Regions from separate parts of the Clostridium sp. NSJ-145 genome, predicted to be linked through region 3. Evidence: predicted binding sites of a transcription regulator. Region 3 holds the regulator's gene; each other region holds the start of a gene.

What was found. Region 3 encodes HrcA, which represses chaperone genes, less so after heat shock. Its sites were predicted from a motif close to TGTTAGCACTCNNNNNNNNNGAGTGCTAACA; they were not measured.
Region 1: a site for HrcA is predicted at 1,239-1,269, ahead of htpG (molecular chaperone HtpG). Genes of this name have one in related genera too.
Region 2: a site for HrcA is predicted at 1,339-1,369, ahead of groES (co-chaperone GroES). Genes of this name have one in related genera too.

The regions. Positions count from the first base shown of each region.
Region 1 is NZ_JAJNOS010000016.1:69,357-71,642, forward strand. Features, by position in the region: gene htpG (molecular chaperone HtpG) at 1-1,205, opposite strand, end outside; gene LQE93_RS13930 (ROK family protein) at 1,623-2,286, opposite strand, start outside.
Region 2 is NZ_JAJNOS010000008.1:139,034-141,319, forward strand. Features, by position in the region: gene LQE93_RS09015 (4Fe-4S dicluster domain-containing protein) at 1-1,143, shown strand, start outside; gene groES (co-chaperone GroES) at 1,399-1,683, shown strand; gene groL (chaperonin GroEL) at 1,699-2,286, shown strand, end outside.
Region 3 is NZ_JAJNOS010000012.1:90,866-93,151, reverse strand. Features, by position in the region: gene dnaK (molecular chaperone DnaK) at 1-185, opposite strand, end outside; gene grpE (nucleotide exchange factor GrpE) at 248-841, opposite strand; gene hrcA (heat-inducible transcriptional repressor HrcA) at 861-1,892, opposite strand; gene hemW (radical SAM family heme chaperone HemW) at 2,080-2,286, opposite strand, start outside.

The DNA.
Region 1 (2,286 bases), on a different contig from region 3:
AGAGTTTCCTTATTAGCACCGAATTCCTCATAAACACCAAATTTTAATTGTCTTCCAAATGTCTTATAGAACTTATCATAAGACTCTCTATCATTTTTAAGCATATTTTCTAATTCATTTTTAATTTTATTATTTATGTTCTTAGCAATACGCTTTAATTGTCTATCATGTTGTAATAATTCTCTTGAGATATTAAGAGATAAATCTTGTGAATCTACAATACCTTTAACAAATCCAAAGTAATCTGGTAAAAGGTCTCCACATTTCTCCATTATTAATACACCATTTGAATAAAGCTCTAAGCCCTTTTCATAGTCTTTAGTGTAATAGTTAAATGGTAAGTTTTCTGGAATATAAAGAATTGAATTATAGCTTACCATACCATCAACACTTATATGGATATGTTTTAATGGTTTATCAAAACCAAATCTTTTTTCCATATAGAAGTTGTTGTAATCTTCGTCTGTAAGCTCAGATTTGTTTCTTCTCCAGATTGGAACCATACTATTTACAGTTTCTTCTTCTTTATACTCTTCATAATCACTTTCTGAACCTTCTTTAAGCTTTGACTTAGTTACGTCTAACTTAATTGGATATCTTATAAAGTCAGAATACTTCTTGATTAATGATTTTATTCTATATTCATTTAAGTATTCATCAAAATTTTCATCTTCAGTGTTTTCTTTAAGATGTAATATTATATCTGTACCATATGAATCTTTTGTAGCATCTTCTATTGAATATCCATCAACGCCTTCTGATTCCCATTTATAAGCTTTATCACTTCCAAAAGCTTTTGTTATTACAGTAACTTTATCTGCAACTAAGAATGCTGAGTAGAATCCTACACCGAATTGACCAATTATATCATACCCATCTTTTATTTCATTTTCTTCTTTAAACTTAAGAGATCCACTTTTTGCTATAGTTCCTAAGTTTTCTTCTAAGTCTTCTTTTGTCATACCAATACCTGTATCAGATATTGTTAATGTCTTAGCTTCTTTATCTTGTGTTATTTTAATAAAATAATCTTCTTTATTAAATGTAAGCGAACTGTCACTTAAACTTTTATAATAAATTTTATCAATAGCATCACTTGCATTCGATATTAACTCTCTTAAAAATATCTCTCTATGTGTATAAATAGAGTTAATAACAATATCTAATAATCTCTTTGATTCTGCTTTAAATTGCTTCTTTTCCAATTTAAATCTCCCCTTCTACTGTAAAGATATTTTTATTAGCACTCTACTTAGCTGAGTGCTAATCACAATTTATGTTATATCATTTTTTCAATTTATTGTCAATCTATCTAATTTGACAGTATTTTCTCAAAAAAAGTCGTATTTATTTATTTCTTAAAATTAACATCAAAAAGCTAAGAATTATACATGTAATTAATAAGCTCCTATTTTTACTTTAACTAACCTACATTTACTATAAAAATTTTATATCGTATGAACAGTAATAAAAATTTATATTTAATATTAATAGATAAAAAATATAGCCATAATTATAAACTACTTTCCTCTTTGTCTATAACTATGAGCTATAAAATTTTCTTTTCTACTTTATATTAAATATATATGATATTCTTAAAAATAATAAATCTTTACATGCATTTATTGCTGAATATTATAGTATACAGCTCCTACTAATCCTGCATTATTACCTAGTTCTGCAGCTTCTAATCTTAAATTTTCTCCAAACCTCTTCATCACATTTTCTAATACATATTTCCTTAGAGGTTTTATAAAAAATTCTTCTTGTTTACTAACCCCTCCACCAATTATAATAATTTCAGGATTAAATATATGAACTAGACTTACTAATCCTTTTCCAATATTAATAATCCATTCATCTAATATTTCTTGAAGCTTTTTATTTCCTCTTGATACTTCTTCAAAAATAACCTTCCCATTTAAATCTTCTTTTTTAAATGAAAGAATATCTAACTCTTCAAATTTATCTCTAACTATTTTTATTAAAGCCGTTGTAGAAGCATATTGTTCATAACATCCTATATTTCCACAAGTACACTTTTTTCCTTCTGAATTTATAGAAAAATGACCTAGTTCACCTGCAATTCCTATACTGCCAAGAAGTATCTTAGAGTCTACAATAATTCCTCCTCCAACCCCTGTACCTATAGTAACTCCTACAATATTTTTATAACCTCTGCCTTTTCCTACCCATTGTTCACCTATAACCATACAGTTAGCATCATTTACAACAGTTGTCTTTATATTGTATATCTCTTCTAACTCTTTTTTTATCTCTGTCCCA
Region 2 (2,286 bases), on a different contig from region 3:
CATAGATGTAAAGAAGCTTGCAACTTTGGGGCGATAAATATAGTTGCAGGAAGAGCATATATAAATCAAGAATTATGTAAAGAATGTGGTATGTGTAAAAGGGAATGTCCTTATGATGCTATATCTGAAGTTATGAGACCATGTAAGAAGTCATGTCCTACAGGTGCTTTAGATATAAATGAAGAAGATAGAAGAGCTATTATAAAGGAAGAGATATGTGTAAACTGTGGATCTTGTATGAGATCATGTCCTTTTGGAGCTATATCAGATAAGAGTTTAATAGTTCCTGTTGCTAAGAGATTGGGAAGACATAGAAAGATGTATGCAGTAGTAGCACCAGCTATAACAGGACAATTTGGACCAACTATGAATTATGGTAAGATAAGAAATGCTTTTAAAGCTTTAGGATTTGAAGATATGGTTGAAGCAGCTTTAGGGGCTGATGCTGTTACAGTTCATGAAAGTAATGAATTTGTAGAAAGAATGGAAAGAGGAGATAAGTATATGACTAACTCTTGCTGTCCAGGATTCCTAAGCTTTATAGAAAAAATCAACCCAAGTGAAAAAGATAGAATATCAAAAACAGTATCTCCTATGGTAGCAACTGCAAGATATATCAAGAGCAAAGAACCAGATGCTAAGGTAGTATTTGTTGGACCATGCACGGCTAAAAAAGGAGAAGCAGTTAGATTAGGAGTAAGTGAGGCAGTAGATTATGTATTAACCTTTGAAGAGTTATTAGCTTTATTTGAAGCCTTTGATGTAAATCCTTTTGATATGGAAGACGAAAATGTTAATGATGCTTCAATATTTGGAAGAGGATTTGGTATGGCTGGAGGACTTACAGCAGCTATACAAAACTATGTATCTGATAGTGGATGTAAGGCAGAATTTAAACCAGTTCAAGTTTCAGGATTAGATTGTAAGAAAACCATGAATCTTGCTAAAATGGGTAAATTACAAGGAAATTTTATAGAAGGTATGATGTGTGAAGGTGGATGTATAAATGGTGCTGGAACAATAGTGCCACCACTTAGAGCAAGAGGAGCTTTTACTAAGATTAATAATAGAACTACAATTAAGGCTGTTCTTAAGAATAGTACATTAAGTGAGTTTGAAGATATAAATCTTGAGAGAGAATAGCAACATAAGAGGAATTGAAAATTTCAGTTCCTCTTATATTTTTGTAATAGTTTGAAAAGTTATAAGAATGAATGAAAAAATGAGTTATAATAAAATAAATAGTTCTAATTGGTAATATTTAACCATATTAAGGTAATAATATAAAAAGTAGTTGTTGAAAGATTTAGACTAAAAAGATATATTATAAATATAAGTTGTTAGCACTCAATAATGGTGAGTGCTAAAAATAAAAGTATATTTTTAGGAGGAAGTAAGATGAATATAAAACCATTAGGTGATAGAGTAGTAATTAAAAAATTAGAAGCTGAGACTACAACGAAGAGTGGAATAGTTTTATCAGGTACAGCGAAAGAAAGACCACAAGAAGCTGAAGTTATGGCTGTAGGACCAGGAGCTGTTCATGAAGGTAAGAGAATAGAAATGGAAGTTAAAGTTGGAGATAAAGTATTATATTCTAAATATGCAGGAACAGAAGTTAAGGTTGACGGAGAAGAATACACAATATTAAAACAAGATGATATTTTAGCTATAGTTGAATAGGGAGGTTTTTGAGAGATGGCAAAGATGATTCAATTTGGAGAAGAAGCAAGAAGAGCTATGCAAGCTGGTGTTGATAAGCTAGCTGATACAGTAAAAGTTACTTTAGGACCTAAAGGAAGAAATGTAGTATTAGATAAAAAATTTGGTTCACCACTTATAACTAACGATGGTGTATCAATTGCAAGAGAAATAGAATTAGAAGATCCATATGAAAATATGGGAGCTCAATTAGTTAAAGAAGTTGCAACTAAAACTAACGATGTTGCAGGGGATGGTACAACTACAGCTACTCTTTTAGCTCAAGCTATTATAAGAGAAGGGTTAAAGAACGTAACTGCAGGAGCAAATCCAATATTACTTAGAAATGGTATAAAAAAAGCTGTTGATGTTGCAGTAGAAGAAATTAAAAATAGTTCTAAGCCTGTAAATGGTAAAGAAGATATAGCTAGAGTTGCTGCTATATCAGCTGCAGATGATGAAATAGGTAATCTTATAGCAGATGCTATGGAAACAGTAGGTAACGAGGGCGTTATAACTGTAGAAGAATCTAAATCAATGGGTACTGAACTAGAAGTAGTTGAAGGTATGCAATTTGATAGAGGA
Region 3 (2,286 bases):
GGATTTGTAATCGCTTGTCTTTTAGCAACTTGCCCTACTAATCTTTCTCCGTTTGCTTGGAAAGATACTACTGATGGAGTAGTTCTTGCACCTTCAGAGTTAGCAATAACTACTGGTTCTCCACCTTCCATAACGGCTACACATGAATTTGTTGTACCTAAATCAATACCTATAATTTTTCCCATAATAATTTCCTCCTCGAAATCTATCTATAATTTAGAATCTTATTTACTTTTATAAAATTAAATTAGTTTGCTACTTTTACCATAGTATATCTAATTATCTTGTCATTTCTTTTATATCCTTTTAAGAATACTTCTGCTACTGAATTCTTTTCAAAATTTTCATCTTGAACATGCATTACTGCTTGATGAAAGTTTGGATCAAATCCTGAAGTAGTATCTATTTCTTCAACACCTAATTTTTCTAAAGATGATTGGAATCCTTTTATAGTCATTTCTATACCTTTTTTAAGGTCTTCAACGCTACCATCTACAGCAATAGCTCTTTCAAGATTATCTAAAACAGGTACTAATTCCTTTAATACATCAACACAAGCATCTGTATAAATACCTTCTTTTTCTTTACTTGTTCTTTTTCTAAAGTTATCATACTCAGCCGATAGTCTCATTAATCTATCTTTTAATGTATTAAGTTCATTATCAAGTTTCTTTTTTTCATCTTTTAACTTTCTTACCATAGATAGTGTATCCTCTTCATTATTTTCTTCCACTACTTCTTCTGTAGTGTCTTCTACTTCTTCAACTATCTCTTCATTAGTTTCTTTTTCTTTAACCTCTTCAAGAACTTCATCTTGTTCTAACTCTCTTTTCTCTTCCATTACTACACCTCAACAATCATTAATCAAGACTTTGATTTTTAAGACTTTTATTTAATTCCTTCATCACTTGAGCCATTATAGAAAGCACCTTAGAATAATTAATTCTTCTAGGACCTATCAGTCCTATACTTCCTATTGCTCTACCTCCTAATGTATACTCTGCTGTTATTACAGAACATTCTTTAGCTTCAGGAATATAGTTTTCATCACCAATTCTTACAGTTATATCACCATCTGGCTCTAACAACTCTATTACACAATCCTTGTTACTTATAAGTTGAATCATCTCTTTAGCTTTTTCAATATCATTATATTCAGGGTAATTAAATAAATTTGTAGTTCCTTCTACCACTAATTCTTCTTTATCGCTGCTATTTAAACTTTCATATAAAGCTGGAAGTATAGCATTAAATAAATCATCAAATCCTGCTAGTTCTTTTTTAACTTCATTTATAACTTCTAAATTAATTGCTTCAATCGTCAAATTCTTCAATTTACTATTTAAAACATCATTAATTCTAGCTAATTTATCACTAGGTGGCATATTACTAATTTTAATTCTATGATTTTTAATTACTCCACTATCTGTAACAATAACTGAAATTAAATTTGATTCATCTATTTTTATAAGCTGAATAGATTTAATATAGCTTCTCTTCATTGAAGGTGTTTGCACTATACATGTTAAATTTGTAAGTTCAGAAAGTAATACACAGGCTTCTTTTAATATTTTATCTACTTCGTACATAGCAGAATTAATTATATATTCTTTAATCTTTAATTCTTCCTCTTTACTTAACTGAGCCTTCTCCATTAACCTATCTACATATAGTCTGTATCCCTTACTTGAAGGTATTCTCCCTGAAGATGTATGGGGTTGCTCTAAGTAACCCATTTCTTCTAGATCCGCCATCTCATTTCTAATAGTTGCAGATCCTACTCCTAAGTTATATTTCTTAGCTATCGTTCTTGATCCAACAGGTTCACCTGTCATAATATAGTCATTAATGATGGCTTGTAATATTTTTATTTTTCTTTCATCAATAGCCATAACACCACTCCTATTGTTAGCACTCATTAAGTTCGAGTGCTAATGACTACATTAACAATATATTATTCTTTAGCTTTTTTGTCAATTTCATATTACGTTAAATTTTCAGAATATTTTTTATAACTTTTTATTTTTTCAAGTTTATCTCTTATTTCCTTTATTTTTCTTTCATTTACTACCATTTCATTTATTTGTCTAATATAAATTCTGCCATTACATTATTAGAAAAGTCCATCCCTATTGATGTTAGGTATATTCTACCGTTTTCTTTCTTTAAGAAACCATTCTTTATATTTTTCTCTAAGACTTTTTCATATATACTCTCTACTGACATATTAAATCTTTCCTCGAATTCCTTAATACTTATTCCTTTATTCATTCTTAATCCCATAAA